Phenylobacterium montanum: one gene and its partner. Each later gene encodes a partner of the first gene's protein in a complex. Links are inferred from orthologs where the notes say so. Each region holds a gene or a part of one and is shown on either strand. Other genes may lie near its edges. The genes, in order: KCG34_RS19405 and tldD.

Region 1 (14,695 bases):
GGTCCTGGCTCGCGCGCCCGGCGGCGCCTGGGGCGAAGCAGGTCATCCGCGAGACGCCAAGGCGCAGGCGACGGTGGGCCGTTTCATCGAGGCGACCCTCAAGGCGAGCCACGCCAGCCCAGGCAAGCTGGACACGGCGGCCGGCGACAGCATGGCCCTGGTCAAGCCGCTGCACAGCTTCGACCCCGGCGCGCCGATCGTCCTGATGCTGCGCTATCCCATGGCCCGGGCCATGGCCCCCTATCACCCATTGCTGGGCGCGCTCGGCCTGATCGGCCTGGCCGGCTTGGCGCTCCTGATCGCCGGCAGCTGGGCCTTGGCGCGCGGCGTGACGCGGCCTCTTTCCGATCTGGAGCAGGCCGCTCATCGCCTGCAGCGCGGCGAGGCGGCGAGCGTCACCGTCACCGCCCGCGACGAGATCGGCCGCCTGGCCGAGGGCTTCAACAGCATGGCCGCCGAGATCGGCGAGCGCGAGCGGCGCATCACCCACATGGCGCTGCACGACGGCGATACCGACCTGCCCAATCGGGAGGCACTGGCGCGCGATATCGCAGCCCTGGCCGAGCGCGCGCGCGCCGAGCGGATCTATGTCGCGGCCCTCGGCGTCGATCGCCTGACCCATGTGCGCGGCGCCATCGGCCATGCCCTGTTCGGCGAGATGATGCGTGAGCTGGGCGCGCGCCTGGCCAGGCTGGCGCCCGAGACCCGGCCCGCCCGCCTGACCACCGCCATTCTCGGCGTGGCTTTCGAGGCTGAGAGCCGCGAGGCCGCCATGGCCCGGGCCGAAGCGCTGCGCGAGGCGCTGGAAGAGCCCCTGCGCCTGGCCGAGAACGTGGTCGACGTCAGCCTGACCCTGGGCCTCGCACCCTATGCAGAGGACGCCGACCGGGTCGCTTCGCCGATCGACCGGGCCAATATCGCCGTCGACCAGGCCCGCTCAGCCAAACGGGCGGCCATGGCCTTCGACGCCAAGGCCTATGGCGACCCCGCCGCCAACCTGTCGCTGATGAGCGAGATGCGCGCCTCGATCGAGGCCGGCCACATGGCGCTCTACCATCAGCCCAAGTTCGACCTGCGCCGCCGCGGGGTGACGGGAACCGAGGCCCTGGTGCGCTGGATCCACCCGACCCGCGGCTTTCTGCCGCCCGACCGCTTCATCGGCATGGCCGAGGAGACCGGCCACATCCGCGCCCTGACCGAATGGGTTCTGGCCCAGGCGGTGCGTGATCAGAAGGCCATGGCCGCCGCCGGCCACGAGCTTGCGGTCTCAGTCAACGTCTCCGGCCGCCTGCTGGGCGACCTCGCCTTCGCCGAGGCGGCGCTCGAACTGGTGGCTGGCGCCTGCGGCGACATTTGCTTCGAGATCACCGAGACGGCGGTGGTGGAGAACCCGGAGCTGGCCCTGGCGGTGATCGACCGTTTCACCGCCGCGGGCGTCGCCGTCTCCATCGACGACTACGGCACCGGCCTCTCGTCCCTGGCCTATCTGAAGCAGATCCGCGCGGGCGAACTGAAGATCGACAAGTCGTTCGTCTTCGCCATGGGCGAAAGCCAGCGCGACGCGCTGCTGGTCCGCTCGACCATCGACCTGGCCCACGGCCTCGGCATGAAGGTCACCGCCGAAGGCATCGAGACCGAGGCGGCCCTGGCTCTGCTCACCGGCATGGGCTGCGACCTGGCCCAGGGCTACCTGATCGCAAAACCGATGCCGCTCAATGGCTTGTTGAACTTTCTCAGCGAGGATGCCGAGGTCTTGAAATCCCGCGCCTAGAAAGGGAGCGGCCTTGTCCATTCGCTTGCTCGCCGTCCTCGTACTGGCGTCGGCCCCGACCGCGGCGTTGGCGCAGTCGCAAGCCGGCCTGGCGCAGCTGATCGCGCCCCAGACCTTTTCCGCCTACCTCGACCTGCGCGCCACCGCCAGTGACGGGGAGAAGTCCTGGCTGGACGGCGGCTTCGGCAAGACCCGCTATGGCGGCGAGGGCGCCCGGCTCAGTGTCGGGGAGGCGGCCATAGCCTGGAACCCCTATTTGACCAGCAACCTGGATGCGGTGGTCGAGGGCGAGATCCAGCCTGACCACGACCACGGCGCGCGTATCGGCGAGGCCTTCGTGCGCTATCGCCCCTTGCCGATCGACGGCGTCCACATCGCCGTCCGCGCCGGCCTGTTCTATCCGCCGATCTCGCAGGAGCACGAGGGCCTGTTCTGGACCCCGGCCGAAACCATCACCCCCTCGGCGATCAACAGCTGGGTGGGCGAGGAGGTCAAGGTGGTCGGCTTCGAGGTCTCGGCCAGGAAGGCGTTCGGCGAGCGCGAGATCGGCGCCACTGCGGCGGTGTTCGGCTTCAACGACACCTCGGGCACGCTCCTGGCCACCCGCGGCTGGGCTCTGGACGACGTCAAGACCAACGCCAGCGGGCGCTATCGCCTGCCCCCGTTGGCCGACTTCATGGAATACGTCCAGGCGGAAGTGACCAATCCGGTGCGCAGCCTCGATGGCCGCGCGGGCGCCTATGGCCGGCTGGATTTCAAGCCGACGGCGCGTCTCAGCCTGGACGCGGTGTTCTACGACAACCTCGGCGACCTGAGATCGTTTCGAAAGCTGCAATGGGCCTGGGACACTCGCTTCCTGGGCCTCGGCGCCACCTTCGCCATCGACGACAACACGCGCCTGATGGGCCAGGCCATGATCGGCGATACCCGCATGGGCTATGGCGATCCCTGGGTGAACACCGGCTTTTCGTCGGCCTATCTGATGGCGACCCGATGGTTTGGCGAGGACTCGGTCAGCGGGCGGATCGATGTCTTCAGCACCAAGAACCGCACCGATCCCGAATACGGCCTGACCCAGGAGCACGGCTGGGCGATCACCGCCGACTACAAAAGAAAGCTCGGCCGCCATCTGACCGGCCTGGTCGAAATGCTGCACGTGGAATCCGATCGCCCGGCCCGCACCGACATCCTCAGCGAGCCGGCGCAGCAGACCCAGACCGTGGTCCAGGCGGCGCTGAGGCTCGCCTACTAGGCGGTCCCGGCCCGGTGTCTGTCACGTATCGAAATACGATGTGACCGGATCAACGCCCCACGGCCGAGCTCGGGTCTTGATTCCAGAGCGCTATGATCTGATATGGGCCGCAATGAGAAATTGGCTGAAATCCCTGGCGGTCGTCGCCGCCGTCGTCGCCATTCCGGGCCTGGTGTCCGCGGACGTGGACACGGTGACCGGCGCGTGGGCGGTCAAGGGCAAGGTCGAAGGCTATCCGGTCCAGGTGCGCTGCGAGTTCGAGCGCCAGGGCGAGGGCCTGGCCGGCCTGTGCCGCGACGGCGACGCCAGCGGCGAGGCCCATGTGCTGACCGAGAGCGGGGTAAAGGGTGATCACGTCTCGTGGACCTATCACCGCCGTTTCCTGTTCAAGACCTACCGCGCTCAATATGATGGCGTGGTCAATGGCGCCTCCATGACCGGCACGATTTCGGTCGCCGGCTACACCGGCCCCTTCACCGCCACCCGGCAATAGCCCCACCCTTCAGCCCAGCCTCTTGACGTTGCGCCCGTCCGGCGCGACAGGGCGGCCCCATGAACATTCTCCTCGTCGGTTCGGGCGGCCGCGAGCACGCCCTGGCCTGGAAGATCCAGCAGTCCCCGCTTCTGAAGCGGCTGGTCTGCGCCCCCGGCAACCCTGGCATGGCCGCCCTGGCCGAGACCCGGAACCTCAAGGCGACAGACGTGCCGGGGCTTATGGCCCTGGCCCAGGAGATCGCCGCCGACCTGGTGGTGATCGGCCCCGAGGTCTCGGTGGAGGCTGGCCTAGCCGACGCCCTGGAGGCCGCCGGCATTCCCTGCTTCGGCCCGACCAAGGCCGCCGGCCAGCTTGAATCCTCCAAGGCCTTCACCAAGGCCTTTTGCGACCGTCACAAGCTGCCGACCGCCACCTATGGCGTGTTCGACAAGGCCGCCCCGGCCAAGGCCTTCCTCGACCGCTTCGAGGCGCCCTATGTGATCAAAGCCGACGGCCTGGCCGCCGGCAAGGGCGTCGTGATCGCCGAGAGCCGCGAGGCCGCCGAGGCCGCGATCGACGACATGCTGGGCGGCGGCTTCGGCGCGGCCGGGGCCCGGGTGGTGATCGAGGAGTTTCTCGAGGGCGAGATCGCCTCGCTGTTCGCCCTGTCGGACGGCAAGACTTGCATCCTGTTCGGCGGCGCCCAGGACCACAAGCGCGCCTATGACGGCGACGAGGGCCCCAACACCGGCGGCATGGGAACCTATGCCCCGACCCCGGTGCTGTCCGATGCGGTGGTCGAGGCCGCCCGCACGCGCCTGATCGAACCGGCCCTGGCTGGTATCGCGGCCGAGGGCGCGCCCTATCGCGGCGTGATCTTCTGCGAGATGATGATCACCAGGGACGGCCCCAAGCTGGTGGAGTTCAACGTCCGCTTCGGTGATCCGGAGTGCCAGGTCCTGATGCTGCGCCTGGAGAGCGACCTCGTCCCCTATCTCGTCGCCTGCGCCAAGGGCGCCCTGGGCGGGATGCCGAAGCCGGTCTGGCGTGACGAGGCCGCCATGTGCGTGGTGCTGGCGGCCAAGGGCTATCCCGCTGCGCCGGAGACCGGGACGGTGATCGGCGGCGCCGAGTCCTATCTGGGCGAGGGCGTGGTGGTGTTCCACGCCGGCACCGCCCGCAACGGCCATGGCGAGCTGGTCGCGGCCGGCGGGCGGGTGCTGAACGTCTGCGCCCACGCCAAGACCCTGGCCGAGGCCAGGGCCCGCGCCTATTCGGCGATCGAGCACCGCATCGACTGGCCCGGCGGCTTCCACCGCACCGACATCGGCTGGCGGGCCCTGGGGCGGTAGCCCTCCCGCTGCGTCCGGCGCTTTGCAGCCCGCCTCGCCCTCGCTAAAGTCGAAATTCAAACGAGCGTAAGAGGGATGGACGCGATGGCCGACGACACCGCCGAACAGCAGCGCGAGCAGCTGAACACGGGCACCAAGCCGGTCGCCGAAAGCCACCGCTTCGACGAGGCCCGGCTGCTGGCCTGGATGCAGGCCAATGTCGAGGGCTTCGAAGGCCCGCTGGAGGTGCGCCAGTTCAAGGGCGGCCAGTCCAATCCCACCTACCAGCTGGTCACGCCGGGCAAGAAGTACGTCATGCGACGCAAGCCGCCGGGCAAGCTCTTGCCCTCGGCCCACGCGGTCGATCGCGAATTCCGGGTGATCTCGGCCCTCTATCCCACCGGCTTCCCGGTGGCGCGGCCCTACGGCCTGTGCGTCGACGACGAGGTCATCGGCACCATGTTCTACGTCATGGACATGGTCGAGGGGCGGATCCTCTGGGATCAGACCCTGCCGAGCTATCAGCCGGCCGAGCGCCACGCCCTGTTCATGGCCAAGATCAGGACCCTGGCCGACCTGCACAACACCGACTACCAGGCCGTGGGCCTGGAGGGTTTCGGCAAGCCCGGCAACTATTTCGCCCGCCAGATCGACCGCTGGTCCAAGCAGTACAAGGCCTCCGAAACGGTCCATCTGGAGTCGATCGAGCGATTGATCGAGTGGCTGCCCAAGACCACACCCGCCGACGACCAGACCACCATCGTCCACGGCGACTATCGCCTGGACAACATGGTCATGCACCCGACCGAGCCGCGGGTGATCGCAGTCTTGGACTGGGAGCTCTCGACCCTGGGCAATCCGCTGGCCGACTTCACCTATCTGCTGATGAACTGGGTCAACGGGGCGATATCGACCCTGCCGGACCTGAAGGGCCACGGCATCCCAACCATGGACGAGGCGGTCGCCGAATACTGCCGCCTGACCGGCCGAGACGGCCTGCCGGACCTGAACTGGTACATGGCCTACAACATGTTCCGGCTGGCCGGCATCTGCCAGGGCATCGTCGGCCGGGTGCGCGACGGCACCGCCAACAGTCCCCAGGCCGCGGCCATGGCCGAGCGCGTGCCGCTGCTAGGCGAGGCCGCCTGGGAATACGCCAAGAAGGCTGGGGCGTAGCAGGGCCTTTAGCGCCGCCTCGTCCTCGAACCGCGCCCGGACCGGCCAAGCGACCGCCTTGGCGCGCCAGTCCGGCGGCAGGCGCGCCCAGTCCTTTTCCGTGGTGACCAGGCCGGCGCCCAGCTCGGTGGCGCGACGCTCCAAAAAGCGCAGGGTGTCGGCGCCATAGGCGGCATGGTCGGGCAGGGGAACGAAGTCGGCCAGGTCGCAGCCGGCGGCGAGCAGGGCGCGCTCGACCTTCCAGGGTTTGCCCACGCCGGCGAAGCCGAGCTGGCGGCCCCTAGGCGGCGGCGCGGCAGGCTCCAGCCGTGCGGTCAGCACCGGCTTTCCCTGGAACAGCGCCAAAAGCTCAGGGTCGGGCGCATCGAGGCTGGCGGGCAGCAGCACGATAACAGCGTCCGCCCGCGCCAGGCCCGGGGCCAGTGGCTCGCGCATCGGCCCGGCGGGGAACACGGCCCCGTCGCCGAACGGCCATTCCCCGTCGCGGGTCTCGCCATCGACCACCACCAGCGACAGAGCCTTCTTCAGGCTGGGGTTCTGGTGGCCGTCGTCCATCACGATCGCCTGGGCGCCAGCCGCCTTGGCCGCCACCGCGCCGGCGACGCGGTCGCGGGCGATCCAGAACGGCCCGTCGCCGGCCAGCATCAGGGGCTCGTCGCCGACCGCGGCGGCGTCGTGCCGGGCGGGATCGACCTCGATAGGCCCGGCGAGGCTGCCGCCATGGCCGCGCGACAGGCCGGCGGCCTCCACGCCGTCCGCCCGCAGCAGGCGCAGAATCTCGCGCACCACCGGCGTCTTGCCGGTTCCGCCGACGGTCAGGTTGCCGACGCAGATCACCGGCAGGCCCGCATCGACCGGCTGGGCTCGGCGGATGCGCCGCGCCGTCGCCCAGGCCCAGATCCAGGATGCTGGCTTGAGCAGGGCGCGCAGCACCGGGGCGGAGTTGTCACGCGCATACCACCAGCGCGGCGTGGCGAGCCTCATGGCAGCAACTCCACCACCCGCCCCAGCGCCGCCCGCGCCTCGACGTCCCGCGCCTGGGCATAGGCCCAAGCCCGCCCGGCTCGCGCGGCCAGGGCCGGGTCGCCGGGCAGGGCCGCGCTCATGACGGCGCCGAGTTCGCTGGCTTCGATCAGGGCGCAGCCGTCGACGGCGATCAGTTCGGCATAGGCGGTGGCCCAGTTCTCGACCTGGCCACCGGAGACAAACGGGCAGTCCAGCCTGGCCGGCTCCAGCGGATTGTGCCCGCCGACGCCGCTTACAAAGCCGCCGCCGATCACCGCCAGCCGCGCCAGGCGGAACCACAGGCCGAGTTCGCCCAGGGTGTCGGCGACGTGGACGCTGACCGCGTTGAGGCCCTGGCCTGCACTGCGAAGGGAGACGGCGCCCAGGCGCGCCTCAGCCAAGGCCGCGATCTGGGGACCGCGCTCGGGATGGCGGGGAACGATCACCAGCAAGGCTTCGGGCGCTGCGATCTCGGCGAAGGCCCCCAGCACCAGCTCATCCTCGCCGGGGTGCGTGCTGGCGGCGAGGATCAACGGCCTGCCGCCAATCTCAGTGCGCAGGGCGTCCAGCGCCGCGGGGTCGACCGGCAACGCCTCAGCGCCGAATTTGAGATCGGCCAGGCCCGCAACCTTGGCGCCCAGGCGCTCCAGCCGCGCCGCCGCCGTCGCGTCCTGGGCCAGGACGAGGTCGAAGGCGCCGAACAATGCTCGGGCGGAGCGCGGCAGGCGCGACCAGCTGCGGGCGCTGTCTTCCGACAGCTTCGCCGACAGCAGGGCCATGCGCGCGCCCCGCCGCTTCGTCTCCAGCAACAGGTTCGGCCACAGCTCGCTCTCGACCCGCACCGCCAGGTCGGGCCGCCAGTGATCCAGGAAGCGCGCAACCGCCGCCGGCCCATCGATCGGCGCATAGTGATGGATCGCGCCCGCCGGCAATCGCCGCGCGAGCAACTCGGCCGAGGTGCGGGTGCCCGAGGTGACCAGCACAGTCGCGTCGGGTCGGCGCGTGCGGAAGGCTTCGACCAGGGGCAGAAGGGACAGGCTCTCGCCGACGCTGGCGCCGTGCAGCCAGGCGAGCGGCCCTGGCGGACGGGCGACCGAGGCGCGGCCCAGCCGCTCGCCCAGGCGCGCCGGATCCTCCTTGCCGCGCCGTGCGCGTCCTTGCAGCAGGCGCGGGGCCAGGGGTTCGATCAGGCCCGTCAGGCCGGCATAGAGGGCCAGCGGCAGGGGCCCGCCCTGGCTCAAACCTGGCTCCCGGCCAGGATCGCCTCGGCCTTGTTCTGCGCCGCGATCAGACGCGCCTGCCAGTCGGCGCGGGTGGCCTCGCGCGTGGCCTCGTCGGTGGCTGCCGGAGCATAGAGCGGCCCGTCGAACACCACGCAACCGCGGCCGAAGGGCACGGGGACGCGCGCCTTGTCCCAGCTCTTGAACTGTATGGCGGGTGTGGCGGCGAGGCCGAACAGCACCACCGGGACCTTGGCCGCCTGGGCCATGATCACCGTGCCCTCGGGCATCACCTGGTTGGGGCCGCGCGGGCCGTCGGGGGTGATGGCGATCAGGCCGCCGTCGCGCATGAAGCGCAGGGCCTGGCGGAAAGCGGCCGCACCGCCCTTGTCGGCGTCCTTGCCCTTCTTGGCCGCCGAGCCGCGGATCGAGGGAAAGCCCAGGCGTTCGACCGTGCGCGCGGTCAGCTCCCCGTCGCGAGAGGCCGAGATGATCACCCGCCGCGGTTTGTGCTTCAGCACCCGCCGGCAGACCACCGCCATGGTGATGCGCCCGTGCCAGAAGGCGCCGATAGCGCCCTGGTCCGAGGCGACCATGGAATCCACCCCTGCCCGGTCCTCGAACCGCCAGCGGGTGGTCTCGAGCGCGAAGTTCACATAGCCGGTCAGGATCCAGGAGATGGCGCTCTGCACCAGCGGATGGCGGACGAAGGAGCTCACTCGGCCGCCTCCGGCGTGGATTCCAGGTCCTGGGCCTTGGCCAGGCGCGCATAGAGGCCGCCGGCGCGCACCAGTTCGTTGTGCGTGCCGGTCTCCACCACCCTGCCGCGGTCGATGACATAGATGCGGTCGGCGTTCTTCACCGTCGATAGGCGGTGGGCGATCAGAAGCGTGGTGCGGCCGGCCATCAGCCGCTCCAGGGCCGCCTGCACCTGGGCCTCGCTCTCGGTATCGAGGGCGCTGGTGGCCTCATCGAGCAGCAGGATCGGGGCGTTCTTCAGGAAGGCGCGGGCGATCGCGATACGCTGGCGCTGGCCGCCGGAGAGGCGCGCCCCGGCCTCGCCCACCGGGGTGTCGTAGCCCTTGGGCAGGGACAGGATGAAGTCGTGCGCCGCGGCCTGCTGGGCGGCGGATTCGATCTCGGCCTGGCTGGCCTCGGGATTGGGATAGGCGATGTTGGCGCGGATCGTGTCGTCGAACAGGAACGGCTCCTGGGTGACCAGGGCGATGTGATGGCGCAGGCTCGCCAGGGTCAGGCTGCGCACGTCGCGCCCGTCCAGGGTGACCGCGCCGGCGGTCACGTCATAGAAGCGCGGGATCAGGTTCAGGATGGTGCTCTTGCCGCCGCCCGACGGGCCGACCAGGGCCACGGTCTCGCCGCGGCGGGCTTCGAGGGAAACTCCATGAAGAGCCTGCTCATCCGCGCCATAGCTGAAATCGACGGTTTCGAACCGGAGATGAAATTCGCCCCCCTGCAGCGGCGCAGCGCTCGGCGCATCCCTAATCTCTGGCTCCACGTCGAGCGCGGCGAACAGCCTGGCCGCCGCCGTAAGCCCCTCGCTGAACACGGTCTGCAGGTTCGCTAGCTGTCGCAGGGACTGGGAGGCCATGCTGAGCGCGCCCAGGAAGGCGACCAGGGCGCCGACGCTGATATGGCCGCCCAACGCGCGCCAACCGGCATAGGCCAAAACTCCCGCCGTAATCAGCGTCATCAACGCTTCGGTGGCCGGCGCCGCCGTGGCGCGGGCGTTGGCGCCCTTGATCAGATGTTCCTGACGGCGGTCGATCACTGCCGAGACGCGGTTTTCCTCAAAGGCCTCGCGGTTCTCGATCTTGACGATCTTGATTCCGTCCAGGCTCTCCATCAGCACGGTCGCCAGGGCCGAGGTCTCGGTCATGGCCCCCGTGGCGGCCTTCTTGGTTTTTCGCGCATAGCGCCGCATGATCAGCAGTGCGATCGGCGCGGCCGCGAGCAGGCCGACCGAAAGCAGCGGGTCGTTGATCACCATGACTGCGCCCGCGCCGATCACGGTCAGGAAGTGTTGGGTGTAGTTCACGACGCCGTTGGTGGCCGCCTCACGGATTAGGCCGGCGTCATAGAGCACGGATGCGACGTGCGATCCGGAATGGGTGGTCCGCAGGCGGGCGAGGTCGGCTCGGACCATGCGCCCGAACAGTTGCAGCTGTATGTCCCCCACGATCCGGTTGCCGATGCCGTTGACCAGCATGGCCTGACCCACCTGGGCGGCGGCGCGACCCAGCGCTAAGGTCGCGACCAGCACCGGGATACGCAGCAGGGCGCCGGGCTTCGGATGGGCGATCAGGTCGTCGATCGCGGGCTGAAGCAGGCGGATCAGTTCGGCGCTCAGCCCGGCCACGGCGATCGCGCAGACGATCGACAGGGCGAAACCCGTCCAGCGCGGTGCGAGATAGTCGCGGGCCACGCGACCGATGAGGCCGAAACGAGGTTGGTTCGGCGTGGAAACATTGCCCGTCATTCTTGGGGCGGCCTCATCCGCCTTTGATCCGCCGTCAGGCGACAGCTAAGAGGGGCTGGCTATTACGAATCCAACGCCCGCGCAGCAAGTTTTGACCCAATTCGATCTGACGACATTCTTCGGGCGGCTGAAAGCCTATCTCGACTACCTGTGGACCGACCATGCCTGGCTGCGCCTGGGCTTCATGAACGACCACTGGGTCAGCGACGAGCTGGTGCGCGCCAACCAGCCCTGGCCGTTCCAGCTGAAGCTGTGGAAGAAGCGCGGGATCAAGACCGTGATCAACCTGCGCGGCGGGTTCGACACCTCGACCCACGCGCTGGAGCGCGACGCCTGCGAGCGGCTGGGCATGACCATGGTCGACTTCGTGGTCACCTCGCGCGAGGTCCCTTCGCGGGCGCGGGTCCTGGGCGCGCGGCAGATGTTCGACACCATCGAGTACCCGGCCCTGATTCACTGCAAGTCCGGCGCGGACCGGGCCGGGATCATGAGCGTGCTCTACGCCCACTTTCGCCTGGGCCAGCCGATCCGCGAGGCCATGGCCCAGCTCTCGCCCAAGTACCTGCATGTGAAGGCCGGCCTGACCGGGGTGCTGGACTATGTGTTCGAGCGCTACCTGGCCGAGGGCGAACCGAAGGGCCAAAGCTTCCTGCAGTGGGTCGAAAGCGACGCCTACGATCCGGTCGCGATCAAGAAGGACTTCCGCGCCAACTGGTGGGGGACGCTGCTGACGGAGAAGCTGGCGCGGCGGGAGTAGGGCGCCCCTCGCCCCTCGCCCCTCAGTGCGGCTGGCTCTCGTCGTGGTGTTCGTCGGGGTCCAGCAGCTTGTGGGCGTGGATGATGAAATAGCGGGTCAGGGCGTTGTCGACGGTGGCCTGGGCCTTGGACTTCCAGGCGGCGAAGGCCTCGGCGTAGTTGGGATAGGCGCCGACGAAGTCGACCTTCTTCAGGTCGCGGAACTGATATTCCCCTACGCCGGTCAATTCGCCGCCGATGACGAGGTGAAGCAGCTGGCGATCGGGCATAGTCGGCCTTTCAGGGTGAATTTGGCAGATCGATATGCCTGACGCGGCGTAAGATCAACTCGTGCAGGCTTGGGCCGGCGACGACTAGGCTGGGGACCTTGGGCGAGGGGCGATTGAAGGCGAAATCGCGGCCCTTGTGATCGCTGACCGCGCAGCCGGCCTCGCGGGCGATCAGGCCGGCCGCGGCCAGATCCCACTCGGCCTTGGACGACAGCGCCAGGGTGGCGTCGAACTCGGCCGAGGCCACCGAGCAGATGCGGTAGGCGACCGAGTTGCGGCTCTCGATCCGCATCTGCGGCCACGGCTCCGCCCAGGCCGGATGGCGCATCATCGGGGCGTCGGCCAGCATGGCGCAGTCGGCGATCGCCTCGCGGTCGCCGCAGGCCAGGGGCAAGCCGTTCATCGCCGCACCCTCGCCGGCTATCGCCTGGTAGATCTCATCGCGGTCCGGGGCGAACACCACCCCTGCCAGCGACCGGCCGTCCTCGACCACGGCGATCGAGACCGCCCACCAGGGCCGGTGCTTGACGAAGGCGCGGGTGCCGTCGATCGGATCGACCACAAACACCCGACGGCGTTCCAGTCGCGCCGGATCGTCCGCCGTCTCTTCCGAGAGCCAGCCATAGTCCGGCCGGGCGCGGGCCAGGGTGTCGCGCAGCAAGGTGTCGACGGCCAGGTCGGCGTTGCTGACCGGTGTCTTGTCGGCCTTGTAGGTGGTGGTCAGGCCGGCGGCCCGCAGAGTCAGGGCCACGGCGCCGGCGGCGCGCGCGGCTTCGGTGATCAGGTCGAGGTCGGCCTGGGCGTTCGCTGTCATCGCCCCGCGATCGCCAGGGCGTCGACCAGCAGCGAAGGCGAATTGGATGCGCCGCGGATCTCGAGGTCCGAGCCGGCCACCAGCCTCTGATAGATGTCGACCAGGTTGCCGGCCACGGTGATCTCGGTGACCGGATAGGCCATCTCGCCCTTCTCGAACCAGAAGCCGGACACCCCGACCGACCAGTCGCCGGTGTGCGGATTGAGCGACGGGCCGAACATGGAGGTGACCAAGAGGCCCTCGCCGGCGTCGCGCATCAGCCCGGCCTGGTCCAGGGTTCCGGGCCGGACGGTCAGGTTGGTGGTCGAAACCCCGGGCGACCCGGCCAGGCCGCGAGAGGCGTGGCCGGTGGTCGTAAGACCCAGCTGCTTCGCCGAGCTGCAGTTTAGGAGCCAGGTGGTCAGGACCCCGTCGTCGATCAGGTTGCGGGCGTGGTTGGCCACGCCCTCGTCGTCGAAGGGGCTGGAGCCCAGGCCGCGCCGGCGATGGGGATCCTCGGCGACCACGAAGCCGGCGGGAAAGATCTGCTCGCCCAGCCTGTCCTTCAGGAACGAGGCGCCGCGGGCGATGGCTGGGCCGGCTATGGCCCCCAGCATCGGTCCGATCAGCGACATGGCCAGGCGGTTTTCGAAGATCACGGGGGCAGTGGTCGAGGCGATCTTGCGCGCGCCCAGACGGCTGACCGCCCGCTTGCCCGCCTCGGCGCCGATGGCCTCGGGGGTGGGCAGGTCGGCCTGCCATCGCTGGCTGCGCCCCTCGCCGCCGCGCTCCATGCCGTTTTCGTCGCCGGCCACGACCGAAGCCGAGATCGAGAAACCGGAGGCCGCGTGCGGACCGGAGAAACCGTTGCTGGTGACCAGCCGCCAGGCCGAGCTGGACCAGCCGGCCGAACCGCCCTCGCTGTTGGTCACGCCCGGGGTGGCCAGGGCTGTGCTCTCGGCCGCGAGGGCCTGATCCTCCAACTCGGCGGCGGTGGGCTCGGTAGGGTCGAACAGGTCCAGTTCGGGCCAGGGGCCGCGGGAGAGGATCTCCGACGGCGCGAGGCCGGCATAGGGCTCCTCGGGCGCCAGCCGGGCCATGGCCACGGCGCGCTCGACCAGCCGCGCGCGGGCGGCGGCCGAGAGGTCCGAGCCGGACACGCTGGCCTGGCGCTTGCCGATGAAGACGCGCAGGCCCAGGTCGCGCGCCTCCTCGCGCTCGACCTCCTCCAGCTTGCCCATGCGCACCGAGATCGACAGCGACTGGCGCTCGGCGCCCACCGCCTCGGCCGCGTCGGCGCCGGCCTTCAGCGCGGCCGACACCAAGTCTTGCAGCAGATTTTCATCCATGGGCGGAGTTATGAACGATGGGGGGGCGCGGCGGCAACCGGGAAGCTCACTTCCAGATCGGCTTGCCCTCGCCCGGCAGGCCGAGGCGGTCCCAGATTTCGCTGACCCGCTCGACCACGCCCGGGTCCATGGAGAGCTTCTGGCCCCACTCGCGCCTGGTCTCCGGCGGCCACTTGTCGGTGGCGTCCAGGCCGATCTTCGAGCCCAGGCCGGACTCGGGCGAGGCGAAGTCCAGATAGTCGATCGGGGTGTTCTCGATCACGGTGATGTCGCGGGCTGGGTCCATTCGGGTGGAGATGGCCCACATCACGTCCTTCCAATCACGGGCGTCGATGTCGTCGTCCACCACGATCACCCACTTGGTGTACATGAACTGGCGCAGGTACGACCATACGCCCAGCATCACCCGCTTGGCGTGGCCGGGATAGGCCTTCTTCATCGACACCACGGCGATGCGGTAGCTGCAGCCCTCGGGCGGCAGCCAGAAGTCGACGATCTCGGGGAATTGCTGCTGGATCAGGGGAATGAACACCTCGTTCAGCGCCTCGCCGAGCACGCTGGGCTCGTCCGGCGGGCGGCCAGTGAAGGTGGTCAGGTAGATGGGGTCGCGCCGCATGGTGACGGCGGTGACCTCGAAGATCGGGAAGCGCTCGACCGAGTTGTAGTAGCCGGTGTGGTCTCCGTAGGGGCCCTCGTCGGCATATTCGTCGAGGAGCACGTGGCCCTCCAGCACGATCTCGGCCTCGGCGGGAACCATCAGGGGCTGGGTTTTGGCCGGGACCAGTTCGGCCTTGGCCCCGC
Region 2 (14,595 bases), 110 kb from region 1 along the record:
TAGGGGCCGCTCTTCAGCGGGCAGGCGGCGATGATGCGCGAACCGGCCTGGCCGTCCCAGACCGCATAGAGCTTCAGATAAGGACGCTGCTCCAGGTCCGGGCAGTCGGCGCTGACCCGGGTGAAGTCGGCGTCGCCCCCGCTCGCCAGCGCAGCCAACGGGCCATCCAGCGGCCGGGCCGGCGCGGTGCGCAGGGCCGCAATATGGGCCAGGAGCGCCTCCTTCCAGTGCAGCCGCTGCACCTGCCAGGTCCCCAGGCCGCAGAGCACGGCCAGGGCGATCACGGTGAAGACGGTCAGGCCGATGGGAAAGCGGCGGTGCGGCGCGGCGGTCATAGGAGGCCCTCGGCCATCAGGCCTGGTCGTTCCACGCCTGCGATGCCTTGTTGTGAAACTGCAGGGCGATCATCACGCCCTTGAACGGGCGCAGCAGGAAAAGGGTCAGCAGCGCCGACAGCGGCAGCCACAGGACGAGGTGCACCCACACCGGCGGATGGACGGTGAACTCGGTGACCAGGGCGGCGAAACAGGCCAACATGCCCACGATCAGGATGATGAAGACCGCCGGGCCATCCCCGGAATCGGCGGCGCGCAGGTCCAGCCCACAGGCCTCGCACCGCGCGCCGACTTTCAGATAGCCTTCGAACAGGTCGCCCTCGCCACAGGCTGGGCAGCGGCAGGCGAGACCCGCGAGGATCGGGTTCACGCCCGCCATGATCGCCTATTTCAGGCCCGGCAGGATGACGTAGACGAAGGAGAACAGGAACAGCCAGACCACGTCGACGAAGTGCCAATACCAGGCCGCCGCCTCGAAGCCGAAATGCTTCTGCGGGGTGAAGCCGCCGCCAATCAGCCGGAACAGGCACACGGTCAGGAAGATGGTGCCGATCAGCACGTGGAAGCCGTGGAAGCCGGTAGCCATGAAGAAGGCGTTGCCGAACAGGCCCGAGTTGGAAGCTTCTTCCGAGAAGAACAGGTGGTCGGCCAGGATGTGGTGATACTCGAACGCCTGGATCGAGGTGAACAGCACGCCCAGGCAGATGGTCAGGAACAGGCCGAGCGTGGCGCTCTTGCGATCGCCGACCTGCAGCGCGTGGTGCGCCCAGGTGACGGTGGTGCCGGAGAGCAACAGGGTCAGGGTGTTGACCAGCGGCAGTTCGAAGGCCGGGACCAGCTCGACGCCCTTGGGCGGCCAGGTCGCCCAGGCCTGGGCCACGCCGACCGTCGCGTTGGCGTCCGGGGTCAGCACCCGGTGGCCGTGGAACAGCGACATCTCGAAGAAGATCCAGAACCAGGCGACGAAGAACATGACTTCCGACGCGATGAACATCACCATGCCGTAGCGCAGGCCGATGCCGACCACCGGCGTATGGTCGCCGCTGTTGGCCTCGATGGTCACGTCGCGCCACCAGCCGCCCATGGTGAACAGTACGCCCGCCAGGCCCGCCAGGAACACCACCAGGGTGTGCTTCTCGAAGCCCAGGATGCCCTTCATCCAGATCACGCCGCCGACGGCCATGACGAAGGCGGCGATCGAGCCGATCAGCGGCCAGGGGCTGGGGTTGACCAGGTGGTAGTCGTGCTTGACGGCGCCGGATGCCATGTCGCTGTTGAACCTCGAAGTATGAGGCCGCCGCCCGGTCCCCCGAACGTCGGCGGTTTAGAATCTAGGCTATAGCCCTGCTCCGGCCGGTCCGCCAAGGCCCTGCTGGGGCTTTGGGGCGGATGCGGCGGTCTTGGGCGTGGCGGGATAGAAGGTGTAGGACAGGGTGACGTCGGTGAAGGCCTTGGTGTCCCCGTCCCTGGCGAAGCCGGGATCGACGAAATAGACCACCGGGAAGCGGATGGTCTGGTGCGCCTGGATGGTCTGGTCGGTGAAGCAGAAGCACTGCAGTTTGCGGAAATAGGTCCCGGCCTGCAGCGGGGTGACATTGTAGACCGCGTGGCCGGTGAGCGGCTGTTCGGACGTGTTGGTCACGGTGAAGAAGGCCAGGCCCGTCTCGCCGATCTTGATCGTCTGGTGCAACTGCTCGGGCGCGAAATTCCAGGGCAGGCCGCGGACATTGGTGTCGAAGCTGACCGTCAGCTTCTGGTCCAGCACCTGGCCGGCGGCCTTGCTGGCCTTGGGCACGTTCCCGGAAAAGCCGGTGGCCTGGCAGAAGGCGCGATAGAGCGGCACCGAGGCGAAGGCCGCGCCGGTCATGGCGGCGAACACGCCGACGCAGATCAGCGCCACCCGGCCGTTGGCCAAACGGGCGCGATCAGGCGTCTTTGTCTCAGGAGGGCGCGCCGACAAAGACGTTCCCCTTCATTTTGGTGATGGTGATCACAAACACCAGGATCACGAACACGCCCAGCGCCAGCGCGATGGCGATGCTACGCCGGCGGCGCGCCTTGGCCGCCTCTTCGCTTTCGGGCGGGTTGAAGCTCATAGCTTCAGGGCCTCCAGCCCCATCAGCCGCTCGGCCAGGAGCCCGGCGAACAGCAGAAACAGATAGGCGATGGAGAAGGCGAACAGGTTGCGCGCCGCGGTGGCCCCGGCCTTGACGTCATAGAGCCGCCCTTCCCGCTCGCCGGCCTTGTCGCCCGCATGGCTCATCGCCAGGCGCACGGCCAGGACCAGGAACAACAGCCCGCCCAGGCCTGAAATGGCCAGGTAGAGCGGACCGGCCAGGCCAGTGAAGCTGGGGGCGATGGCCACCGGAACGAAGATGAAGCTGTAGAGCAGGATCTGGCGGCGGGTGGAGGCCGCGCCCTTGACCACCGGCATCATCGGCACGCCGACCGCGGCATAGTCCTCGGCGGTGTAGAGCGACAGGGCCCAGAAATGCGGGGGGGTCCACAGGAAGATGATGGCGCAGAGCAGCCAGGCGTTCAGCGGTGCGGTCCCGGTGGCCGCGGCCCAGCCGATCACCGGGGGCAGGGCTCCGGCGAGGCCGCCGATGACGATGTTCTGCGGCGTCCAGCGCTTCAGCCACATGGTGTAGACCACGGCGTAGAAGACGATGGTGAAGGCCAGGAGCGCGGCGGCCAGGAGGTTCACCGCCAGGTACATCATGCCGACCGACAGCAGCGACAGGGTCATGCCCAGCGCCAGGGCGTCGGCGCCCTGGACCCGGCCCATGGGCACCGGCCGGCCGCGAGTGCGCTTCATGCGCGCGTCGATGTCGGCGTCGTACCACATGTTCAGGGCGCCCGAGGCGCCGGCGCCGATGGCGATGCAGAGGATGGCGACGCCCGCCAGGATCGGGCTCATCGGCGTCCGGGCGCAGATCAGGCCGGTCAGGCCGGTGAACACCACCAGCGACATCACCCGCGGCTTCAGCAGCGCGACATAGTCCTGCCAGCGGGCGGGCGTCGAGCGGCTGGGGGCTAGGGCGGCGTCGGTCATGGTACGCGATAGGCTTTCAAAATACCCAGGGGCGAGGCCTGTTCAGCCCCGCCCCCAAGGCGGACATCAGTCCCGTTTCCTCAGTGCGACGAGTCGGCCGAGATGTGCGGCAGCTCGTTGAACTGGTGGAACGGCGGGGGCGAGGACAGGGTCCACTCGAGCGTGGTGGCGCCTTCGCCCCAGGGGTTGGCCTCGGCCTTGCGGCGGCGGACGGCGGCTTCCAGCAGGAGCAGGAAGAAGAAGCCCATACCCACGACGGTGATCATGTAGCCGTAGGTCGAGATGGTGTTCCACTTCTCGAACGCCGCCGGGTAGTCGATGTAGCGGCGCGGCATGCCCTGCAGGCCCAGGAAGTGCTGCGGGAAGAAGATCACGTTCACGCCGACGAACATGAACCAGAAATGGATGTTACCCAGCACCTCGTTGTACTTCACGCCCCACATCTTCTCGAACCAGTAGTAGAAGCCGGCGAAGATGGCGAACACGGCGCCCAGGCTGAGCACGTAGTGGAAGTGGGCGATCACGTAGTAGGTGTCGTGCAGCGAGTAGTCGATGCCGGCGTTGGCCAGCACCACCCCGGTCACGCCGCCGATGGTGAACAGGAAGATGAAGCCGACGGCGAACAGCATCGGCGTCTTGAAGTCGATCGACCCGCCCCACATGGTCGCGATCCACGAGAAGATCTTGATGCCGGTGGGCACGGCGATGACCATGGTCGCGGCCACGAAATAGGCCTGCAGGTCGAGCGGGATGCCGGTCTCGTACATGTGGTGGGCCCACACGATGAAGCCGAGGAAGCCGATCGCCACCATGGCGTAGGCCATGGCCAGGTAGCCGAACACCGGCTTCTTGGAGAAGGTCGAGACAACGTGGCTGATGATGCCGAAGCCGGGCAGGATCAGGATGTACACTTCCGGGTGGCCGAAGAACCAGAACAGGTGCTGGAACATCAGCGGGTCGCCGCCGCCGGCCGGGTCGAAGAAGTGGGTGTGGAAGTTGCGGTCGGTCAGCAGCATGGTGATCGCGCCGGCCAGCACGGGCAGCGAGAGCAGCAGCAGGAACACGGTCACCAGGATCGACCACACGAACAGCGGCATGCGGTGGATGGTCATCCCCGGGGCGCGCATGTTGAAGATGGTGGTGATGAAGTTGATCGCCCCCAGGATCGAGCTGGCGCCGGCCAGGTGGATCGACAGGATGGCGAGATCGAAGGCCGGGCCCGGATGGCCGACGGTCGACAGCGGCGGATACATGGTCCAGCCGCCGGCGAAGCCGGGGCCTTGGCCGCCTTCGGTGAACAGCGACATCACCAGGAGCGCGAAGGACGAGACCAGCAGCCAGAACGAGATGTTGTTCATCCGCGGGAAGGCCATGTCCGGCGCGCCGATCATGATCGGCACGAACCAGTTGCCGAAGCCGCCGATCATGGCCGGCATGACCATGAAGAAGATCATGATCAGGCCGTGGGCCGTGGTCATGGCGTTATAGCCGTTGTGCCCCTTGAAGAAGCCCGAGCCCAGGATCCCGTTGTCGGTGAACACCTGGATGCCCGGGTGCATCAGCTCCCAGCGCATGAAGCCCGAGAAGGCCCCGCCGACGATCCCGGCCATGATGGCGAACAGGATGTAGAGGGTGCCGATGTCCTTGTGGTTGGTCGAGAACAGCCAACGCACCAGGAAGGGCGGGGTGTGGGCGTGGTCGTCGTGCCCGTGAGCGTGGTCTGAAGCGGCGGTCGCCATGGTCTAACTCTCTCGAACGGGGATCAGCGCGCTGCGACGCTAGCTTGAGTGTTGAGCGCCAGGTGCTGCGGCGCGGCGGCGGACGCGGACTTGCCGGCGGCGGGCTTGGCGGCCGGCGCCGGGGCGGCGGCCGGGGTCGCGGCGGGCGCCGGCGCGTGCTGCTGGGCCACCCAGGCGTCGAAGTCGGCCTGGCTCACCACCTTGATCTCGATCGGCATGAAGGCGTGGTTGACGCCGCAGAGCTGGTCGCACTGGCCGTAATAGATGCCGGTCTTGTCCGCGTTGAACCAGGCGTCGTTCATCCGCCCAGGCACGGCGTCGATCTTGATGCCGAAGGCCGGCAGGCCGAAGTCGTGGATCACGTCGGCGCCGGTGACCAGCACATGCACGGTCTTGTGCACCGGCACCACCATCGCCTTGTCGGCGGCCAGCAGGTACGGCTCGTTGCGCGCCGCCGCATCCTCCTTGGTCAGGACGTTGGAGGTGAACTCGGGGATCTTTTGCTCGGGATATTCATAGCCCCAGTACCACTGGTAGCCGGTCGCCTTCACCGTCAGGTCGGGCTTGGGCATGGCGTGGTAGGCGAACAGCAGCTTGAACGAGAACACCGCGATCACCATCAGGATCAGCACCGGAACGGTGGTCCAGAGGATCTCGATCGGGGTGTTGTGGCTCCACTTGGCCGGAACCGGATTGGCGCGCTTATTGAAGCGCACGACGCAGATCATCAGCAGCGCCAGCACGAACAGGCTGATGACGGTGATGATCGGCAGCAGCAGATGGTCGTGGAAAGCGATCGCCTGGAATTTCAGCGGCGAGTGCGCCGGCTGGAGACCCATGGCGCCATCGACCGGCTGGCCGACGATGTCGGGGTTGTTGACCGCATCCGCGGCCCAGGCCGAAACGCTGGTTCCCGCCGCCAGGGCGGCTGTTCCGAGCGCCACCGCGGCGCCTCGCAGCCTTCGCATCAACAAAGCTTCAGCCCTCATGTCCTCACGATCCGCTTCGCCGACGTCCCAGGACTGGCCCTGCTTGAGCCTTGCCCCCTCCACCGGCAGACATAAATCCCAGGAAGCCGGACCTGTCGACCCCGCGCTTCGCTCAGGATCCAGGCATTCCAGCCCCCATGCCTTCGCGGCGTGCATACGCGCTCTGTCCAGGCTTGCCAAGAGATTGGAGCGCCCTTCGGGGAACTGGGGGCCACGAAGGTTTCGCAAGCTGCGGCTCGGGCCTATGTTGAAGGCCTTGAGCCTTGATTTTGCGAGCCGCGCATGACCGCCCACACTTCCGCTCCGTCAATCCTGGACGCCGCCGGCGTCGATGCGAATCGCGCGCGCTCTATCCTGGGCGAGGCCCTGGCCGGGGCCGACGACGGCGAGCTGTTCGTCGAGCGCTCCGAGAGCGAGGCCTTCGTGTTCGACGACGGCCGGCTGAAGTCGGCCAATTATGACGTCAATGAGGGGTTCGGCCTGCGCGTGGTGGCGGACGAGACCGCCGGCTACGCCCACGCCTCGGAGATTTCCGAGGCCGCGATCCGCAGAGCCGCCGATTCGGCCGCCCTGGCCAAGCGCGGCTACAGCGGCGTCTCCGCCGAGGGCCCTCGCGCCACCAACACCCGCCTCTATGGCGACGACGACCCGCTGGCCTCGCCGGCCTTCTCCGACAAGATCGCCCTCTTGCAGGAGATCGACGCCTACGCCCGGGCCAAGGACCCGCGGGTGGTCCAGGTCACCGCCTCCCTGGCCGGCGAGCGGCGGGTGGTCGAGATCCTGCGCGCCGACGGCGGCCTGCTGCGCGACGTGCGGCCCCTGGTGCGACTGAATGTCTCGGTGATCGTCGAGCGTGACGGCCGGCGCGAGAGCGGCTCGTCCGGCGCCGGCGGCCGCGCCGGCTTCGAGGCCTGGATCACCCCCGACAAGTGGCAGGACCAGGTGGAGGAAGCCCTGCGCCAGGCCATGGTCAACCTGGACTCCGTCGCCTGCCCGGCCGGCGAGATGGACGTAGTGCTGGGCCCGGGCTGGAACGGGGTCTTGCTGCATGAGGCGGTCGGCCACGGCCTGGAGGGCGACTTCAATCGCAAGGGCACCAGCGCCTTTTCCGGGCGCATCGGCGAGCGGGTGGCCGCTCCGGGCGTGACCGTATTTGACGACGGCTCGATTCCCGGCCGCCGCGGCTCGCTGACCATCGACGACGAAGGCACGCCCACCGAGCGCACTATCCTGATCGAGGACGGCATCCTGGTCGGCTACATGCACGACCGCATGAGCGCGCGGCTGATGGGGCTGAAGGCCACCGGCAATGGCCGGCGACAGTCCTACGCCCACATGCCCATGCCGCGCATGACCAATACCGGCATGCTGCAGGGGACCACCCCGCGCGAGGAGATGATCGCCTCGATGAAGCGCGGCCTCTACTGCGCCAATTTCGGCGGCGGCCAGGTGGATATCACCAACGGCAAGTTCGTCTTCCAGTGCACCGAGGCCTATCTGGTCGAGGACGGCAAGGTCACCAGCCCGGTCAAGGGGGCCACCCTGATCGGCGACGGCCCCAGCGCCCTGACCCGCGTGGCCATGATCGGCGACGACTTCGACTTCGATCCGGGCATCGGCGTCTGCGGCAAGGCGGGCCAGGGGGTTCCGGTGGGCGTCGGCCAGCCCAGCCTGAAGATCACGGGGCTGACGGTCGGCGGGACGAGCGTCTGACCTGGGTTTTGCCTGGTGCGGACTGTGTTCGCCGCGCCTCAGTCAGTATCCATTCCGTGTGGCCAAGCTTGTTGATAGAGCCGGACGGGCGCAGATTCGCTTCCTAGGAGCAATGGGGAAGTTGCTATGCGTCTCACCATGCACAAACTGCCTAAGTTCACCAAATTCGAAAACGCCGAGCAAATGATGGACATGGCCGTCATGGTCATCATGATCGGTCTCGGCGCCGTGATGATGATCGGGCTTCTGACCGCAACCGGCCACGTCACCTGGTGATCTGACAAAACCCTGTGTGAGGCAGGGCGCGAAAACTGGTATGCGACTTGTCCCGCAGTCTTCGCGGATCGCGGCTATAAGCAGTTTGTGCGTTGGTCCGCGGTGACTACGCTTCAGCGCTTCCGGGTTTTGTTTTTTGGGCGCTGGCGAACGTCTCCGGCGCCAAGCTCAGCGATCCAACATAGGTCCTCATCCTGAGGCGCCCGCGCAGCGGGCCTCGAAGGACGCATTGACGGCTCCGTGATTGCGTCCTTTGAGGCTCGACGCTGCGCGCCGAGCACCTCAGGAAGAGGAATTTGGAAACGGCGGCCCGCCGAAACCCCTCACCCCTTCTCCGCCTGGATCAGGTTGTCGTCGGAATTGCGGTCGATCCACTTGTTGTAGGGATCCACCCCCGCCCAGGCCGGCCGCTTGTCGACCACGAAGTCGAAATTCTGCACGCCAGTGTGCAACACCCGCCGGTCGAACAGCACCACGTTCTCGTGGCCGAACTTGCCGTCGCCCGGCTTGGCGGTGAACAGGCCGACATCGAAGCTTTCGCCGTTCAGCGGAACCTCGGTCTCCTTGCCCTTGCCGTCGGCATAGGCCTTCTTGGCGCTGACCGTCAGGCGCACGTCGTAGCGGCCGTCGGGGCGCTTCTTCACCTGCACCGCCGTCGCCTTGACGTCGTAGATCGTGATCTTCTCGAACAGGTCGGTGATCAGGGCCTGCTTGCCCGCCGGCGCCTGGGCCCGGAAGGCTGCCACCAGATCGGTCGAGCGCGGATAGGGCGCGTGCTGGAAGGCGTACTGTTTGAGCATCGACCTGAGGGCCCGGTTGACCGCGTCCTCGCCGATCTGGTCCTTCAACAGGTACATGGCCAGCGAGCCCTTGCGGTAGTGGATGTAGGGCTGGTTCTCGACGCGATTCAGCGGCAGCTCCTCGATGATCTCGCCGCCGCGGTTCCTCAGGTAGTTGTCCAGCTCGTACTTCAGGAACCGGCGGATCTTGTCTGGCCCGTACAGCTTCTCCATCACCATCAGGGCCGAATACTGGGCCAGGGTCTCGTCCAGCATCGTCACCCCCTGCTGATAGGAGCCGATCAGCTGGTGCGCCCACCACTGGTGGCCGATCTCGTGCGCCCCGACATAGGTGACGTAGTCGATATGGTCCGGGTCGCGCAGGTCGGTGATGAAGCCCAGGCTCTCGGACCACGGCACCGTATTGGCGAAGGACTGGGCGAAGCGCGCATAGTCGGGGAACTCGATGAAGCGCAGCTGGTGGAACTGATAGGGGCTGAAATTGGCCTGGTAGTAGTCGAAGCTGGCCTTGGCCGCCGCGATCATCCGGTCGACATTGTAGGGGTGCTGCGGGTCGTAATAGACCCCGATGTCGATGCCCTTGTAGGGCTCATGCTTTTCGACGTAGCGCGCCGACTGGATCGAGAAAAAGGCCAGGAGCGGGGCGGCGCTCTTGAACTCGGCCGTGCGCCGGCCGCCTGCCGTCGCATCGCTGATCTTGTCGCCCGGCGCGATCGGGGTCTGGTCGGCGTCGGTGGTCAGGGTGATGTCGGAATTGACCCAGTCCGTCGGGCTGGCCGTCAGGTTGAAGCGACGGGCCGACAGGTCCTCCAGCTTGGCCATCCGCACTTCTGGCGTCAGGCCGTATTTGCGCCGCTTGCCGCGGTCCTGCAGGAAGGTCGAGGGATCCACGCCGAGCTGCGGCGCAAAGCCCTGGCTGGTGATGAAGGTCCCGTTGTCCACCACCTGGCCCGCCCCGGGCCCGTTGGAGGGAACGTCGTTGTTGCGGAATCCCCGGTGGCCCACATGGGTGGTGAAGTTCAGCACCGCCGTCTGGCCCGGCTGCAGCGGCCGGTCGAAGCGCCAGTCGGCGTCGTGGAAGCGCGGATAGTCCTTGGCCAGGTGCGCGCCGGGCATGTCGATCGTCGTGTCGGCGTCGATGTCGTTGTAGATGTGCACCAGCGAGATCGGCTGGCCGCTGCGGTTGACCAGCCGGTAGGTTCCGGCAGCCGTCAGCCGGTGTTCGTGCGGATAGACCTGCACCGCCATCTTGATGTCGGTCACGGCCGGGACTGGCAGGGGCTCCAGGCCCTTGACCGCCTTTTCGTGGTCGGCGGTCCGCCGCTCGATGTCGATCTTGGTCTCGAAGGCGTTCCAGACGTGGGTGTTCAAGAAGATGAACACGCCGGTCCCGACGAATACCGCCGCGCCCAAGCCCGCGATGATCCCGGCCGGTCCCAGCAACCGTCCGGGTAGACGCCTCAGACGCGGCCCGAGCCGGGTCTCGGTCCCCCGCCGCCACAGGGCGTGCGAAAGCACCAGCAGCATCAGGGCGAACCCGGACCAGTAGGCGCGGAACCAGGTCGCCGCGATCCAGTAGTGGCCCTGGCCGTTCATGTCCGACAGGGGCACGATCGGCCCCTGGCCGTACTGGTAGAGCTTGTCCTCAAAGCCCATGGCGTCGACGGAGATGAGCGCGATCATGTAGATCAGCATCACTCCCCAGCCCCAGAACTTGTGCGGGACGATCGCCTGGACGAACACCGCCAACGACGCGATCAGGATCGCATCCGCCGCGTTGGGCAGCACGTACCAGACCAGGTATTCGCCGAGGTGGAAGTCATGAACGCCGGTCAGGACCTGGATCGAAAGGGCGAGCGCGACGCTGACCAGGTATGTCGAGATCAGCACCAGGCTGATCGCGATCACCTTGGGCGCGACAAAGGCCCAGTCCGGCAGGGCCGAGGCGTCGATGATTTCCTGAGTCTTGCGGTCGCGCTCCCGCCAGACCAGCTCGCCGGCATAGAAAATCGCGATCAGGATCGGGAACAGGTTGAACGCGCCCAGCGTAGCGTTGATGGCCAGCCGCGTCAGCAGATAGGGCGGCGCGCCATAGGCGGTTTCGGTGTTCAGCATGTTGCCGGCCGAGAACGCCAGGCCCAGCGCCATCAGCGCAAGGAAGACCACGCTCTTGAACACCTGGCCCATCTCCAGCCGAGTGCGGACGACGAACTGCGCCCAGGCGGCGCGCCCATCGAACACCGGCTTGGGCAATGTAGCCGCCGTGCCCGCCGGCGCTGATGAGGGGCCGTCCGGCGCGGTGACCTGCGCCTTGGCGGCCTTGCTTCCCCGCGGCGTGGTCTGGAACAGCGGGTAGGTCGCGGCCAGGGCCGCAAGTCCGAGGGCGCCCCACAGCACCCGGTTCATCAGCAGCACGCCCACGACCGGCGGCTGCCCCGCGTTGCGTTCGGCCGCCGTCCAGTAGCGGATCGCATCGCCATAGGCGCGCAGTCCCGTGGGCTCCCAGATCACCACCACGTGGCGCAGCTCAGGCTTGGCGGCGATGACCGCGTTGCTGACGGTGAAAGCGACGAAGACCGCGATCACCACCAGGAAAGTCCCCGCCATCGAGCGGGCGGCGCTGGTCGCAGCGAAGCATATGGCGGAGGTGGCGAACACTGTCGGCACGCCGAGCACGCCATAGAGATAGGCGTAGTCGGACAGTCGGTTCGGACCCAGCTTTTCGGAGTCCACCCAGGGCGCCAGCGAGCCGACGAAGATCGCCAGGGGAACGACCAAAAAGCCCAGCGCCGCCGCCAGGAACGCGCCGGTGAAGCGGCCATAGAGGTAATCGAACTTGCCCATCGGCGTGGCGCGCACGATGGCGCCGAAGCCGGTCTCGTCGTCGCGCAGCAGCACATTGGCCACAAAGGCGGCGCAGACGAACAAGTAAACCAACGCCATGAACAGGCCGAGTTGGGCGATGTTGGCCGGCGAGTTCACATGGATGTTCGCGGTGTTGCCGATCTGGATCACATCGGAGGTCACCGCGCCGAAGGTCAGGAGGAAGAACAGCACCCCGGCCACCCAGAACAAGGGCTGGCGCACCTGGTAGCGGAATTCGAAGGCCGCGATCTTGCCGAACATGAGTCTGGCCTCACGCAGCGACGGCGGCGCGGCGCCGGGCGGCGGCCAGGGTGGTGAAATAGACCGCCTCCAGTCCCGGCTGGGCAGGCTCGAAGCCCTCGCCGGGATCGTGGTCGGCGGTGATGAACACCAGGGTGGCGCCGGCGAACAGGCGGGTGGCGATCACCTCGTGGCGGCCGCGGAGGCTGTCCAGCTCGGGTTTGGCGATGGTCTTGCGCCAAACCCGCCCGTCCAGCCGGGCGATCAGCTCGCCCGGCGAGCCCTCCAGGCGGATCTTGCCGTCGGCGAGCACCGCCATGCGCGGGCAAAGGTCCGAGACGTCCTCGACGATGTGCGTCGAGAGAATCACCACCACGTTCTCGCCCACCTCGGCCAAAAGGTTGAGGAAGCGGTTACGCTCCTCGGGGTCCAGACCCGCCGTGGGCTCGTCGACGATCAGAAGCTTGGGGTCGCCGATCAGGGCCTGGGCGATGCCGAAGCGCTGACGCATGCCGCCGGAAAACCCGGCCAGGGCTTTCTTGCGCACATCCCACAGGTTGGTCTGGACCAGGAGGCGCTCGACCGTCTCCTTGCGCGCCTTGGGCTCGGCCACGCCTTTCAGCACGGCCATGTGGTCCAGCATGTCGAGGGCCGAGACGCGTGGATAGACGCCGAAATCCTGCGGCAGGTAGCCCAGGGTGCGCCTCAGGCGTTCTGGATCGGCGATCACGTCGATCCCGTCGAAGACGATACTGCCCGAGGTCGGGGTCTGCAGGGTGGCGATCGAGCGCATCAGGGTCGACTTGCCGGCCCCGTTCGGACCCAAGAGCCCGAACATGCCCCGCGGAATCTCCAGGTCGATATTGTCCAGGGCGCGCACGCCGTTGGCATAGACGTGCGTCAGGCCTTTGATCGCCAGCATGAACAGTCCCCTCCTCTTGCGGCCGCCAGACTTGGCGGAGCGCGGGACGAAGGCAACTTAACTCTCTGTAAGCCGGGTGCGGCCTTAGGCGCGGGCGCGCCGCCAGCGGGCCGGCGGGCGGCCGAAGCGGGCGCTGAAGCGGCGGGTGAATTCCGACAGGTCGCCGAAGCCGCAGTCCAGCGCCACCTGAAGCACGCCGTCCTCGCCCGCGGCCAGCCGCTCGGCGGCGGCCTCCAGCCGGCGGCCCAGGATGTAGTGGTAGGGCGTCGCGCCCAGAGTGGCGCGAAAGGCGGTGGCGAAGCGGCGCCGGCTCAGCCCGACCTCGGCGGCGAGGCCGGCTATGGTCAGGGGCTCGGCGAAGCGCTGCTGGATGATCCGCGCCGCCTGCACCGCCTGCGCCTCCTCCCGCGCGCTCGGCCGCTGGAGGCGCCCGTCCTGGTCGCCCGCCAGGGCCGCGCTGGCCATAGCGATGGCCGCCTGCTCTGCGCGCAGGGGGTCCGGCGCGGCCGCCAGGGCCCGGGCCTCGACCATCAGGGGCGCCAGGCTGTCGACCGGCGCCAGGCTCGGCCGCGCGAACCCGGCGCGCCGCACGCCGGCGAGGCCGCCAGCGACATCCTCTGCGAACGCCGGCGAGAAGTGGAACGAGACGCAGCGATCGCCCATCCCGTGCTCGTGGCCGCATTCGAAGCACTTGCCCGCCTCGCCCAGCATCAGGGCGCCGCGGGCCAGCACCGCGCGGCCTTGCCAGGTGCGATAGGTGAAGACCCCCGACATCACCGCCGCCACCGCGGTCCAATCGTGCGCCTCTTCGAAACCGGGATCGTCAGGCCCGCAGCGGCAGATCACCTCCTCAGCGCGCCAGCCGGCCCCCTCGGCCAGGAGGCGGCTGGTGATCGGCTGTGCGCTCGCCAGGGTTTCGTCCATCGCCGGAAACTTAGCCCTTTTCCCCAAGTCACCAAGGGTGGGCCTTGCGAAAACCCTCGCCAGCCGACGCCTTTCGAGAAACGGAGCAAGCCATGGCGACCATCATCCGCACCATCGACCTCGACGCCCCCGCCGACGCGGCCTGGCGCCTGCTCGAGGCCCCCGGCGAGGCCGCCCGCGCTTTTCCGGGCGTCCTGACCGACAGCCATATCGACGGCGACGTGCGCACCGTGACCTTCGCGGGTGGCCTGGTGGCTCGCGAGCGCATCGTCACCCTGGACCCCGAGGCCGGCCGCATCGCCTACAGCGTGATCGAGGGCCGCTTCAGCCATCACAGCGCCGCCATGCAGGTCGAAGCCGCCGGCGAGGGCAAATGCCGCCTGGTCTGGACCAGCGACTTCCTGCCGCAGGAAGCCACGGCGATGGTCGGGCCGCTGATGGACCAGGGCTTGGCCGCCTTCAAGGCCGTGGCGGAGGGGCGCGCATGACCCAACAGCGTCTGTTTGGCGGCTGCGCCTGCGGCGCGGTGCGCTACAGCCTGAAGTCTCCGCCGATGTTCACCCATTGCTGCCACTGCCGCGACTGTCAGCGGCAGACCGGCTCGGCCTTCGTCATCAACGCCCTGATCGAGACCGACCGCATCGCCCTGGAAGGCGAAATCCCCACGCCGACAAGGGTTCCCACCGACAGTGGTCAGCCGCATGACATCTATCGCTGCGCCATCTGCAAGACGGCGC

What was found.
Region 2: the proteins of KCG34_RS19405 (region 1) and tldD are in contact, whole or in part, in a solved structure (PDB 5NJ9), measured with the Escherichia coli proteins. The link is inferred for Phenylobacterium montanum from one-to-one orthologs.

What each region holds. Positions count from the first base shown.
Region 1 is NZ_CP073078.1:4,236,730-4,251,424, forward strand. Bases 11,729-14,695 are described here. They hold KCG34_RS19405 (TldD/PmbA family protein), read right to left. Parts: upstream 13,895-14,695; coding sequence 12,563-13,894; downstream 11,729-12,562. Other genes in these bases: KCG34_RS19395 (DUF4170 domain-containing protein), read right to left, coding at 11,729-11,752; KCG34_RS19400 (3'(2'),5'-bisphosphate nucleotidase CysQ), read right to left, coding at 11,763-12,566; KCG34_RS19410 (UbiD family decarboxylase), read right to left, coding at 13,941-14,695. Also shown: KCG34_RS19345 (putative bifunctional diguanylate cyclase/phosphodiesterase), read left to right, coding at 1-1,771; KCG34_RS19350 (hypothetical protein), read left to right, coding at 1,785-3,023; KCG34_RS19355 (hypothetical protein), read left to right, coding at 3,136-3,516; purD (phosphoribosylamine--glycine ligase), read left to right, coding at 3,576-4,850; KCG34_RS19365 (phosphotransferase), read left to right, coding at 4,935-6,005; lpxK (tetraacyldisaccharide 4'-kinase), read right to left, coding at 5,961-6,989; KCG34_RS19375 (3-deoxy-D-manno-octulosonic acid transferase), read right to left, coding at 6,986-8,251; KCG34_RS19380 (lysophospholipid acyltransferase family protein), read right to left, coding at 8,248-8,949; KCG34_RS19385 (ABC transporter ATP-binding protein), read right to left, coding at 8,946-10,727; KCG34_RS19390 (protein tyrosine phosphatase family protein), read left to right, coding at 10,819-11,484; more of KCG34_RS19395, read right to left, coding at 11,507-11,728.
Region 2 is NZ_CP073078.1:4,351,191-4,365,785, reverse strand. What follows is about bases 5,749-8,615. They hold tldD (metalloprotease TldD), read left to right. Parts: upstream 5,749-6,400; coding sequence 6,401-7,831; downstream 7,832-8,615. Other genes in these bases: KCG34_RS19890 (ABC transporter permease/M1 family aminopeptidase), read right to left, coding at 8,431-8,615; KCG34_RS19895 (hypothetical protein), read left to right, coding at 7,970-8,107; coxB (cytochrome c oxidase subunit II), read right to left, coding at 5,749-6,097. Also shown: KCG34_RS19940 (SURF1 family protein), read right to left, coding at 1-335; KCG34_RS19935 (DUF983 domain-containing protein), read right to left, coding at 352-714; KCG34_RS19930 (cytochrome c oxidase subunit 3), read right to left, coding at 721-1,602; KCG34_RS19925 (cytochrome c oxidase assembly protein), read right to left, coding at 1,672-2,250; KCG34_RS19920 (cytochrome c oxidase system small membrane protein), read right to left, coding at 2,276-2,431; KCG34_RS19915 (heme o synthase), read right to left, coding at 2,428-3,390; ctaD (cytochrome c oxidase subunit I), read right to left, coding at 3,471-5,129; more of coxB, read right to left, coding at 5,153-5,748; more of KCG34_RS19890, read right to left, coding at 8,616-12,033; KCG34_RS19885 (ABC transporter ATP-binding protein), read right to left, coding at 12,044-12,934; KCG34_RS19880 (AraC family transcriptional regulator), read right to left, coding at 13,019-13,858; KCG34_RS19875 (SRPBCC family protein), read left to right, coding at 13,951-14,346; KCG34_RS19870 (GFA family protein), read left to right, coding at 14,343-14,595. UniProt on the Escherichia coli protein: Metalloprotease involved in CcdA degradation. Suppresses the inhibitory activity of the carbon storage regulator (CsrA).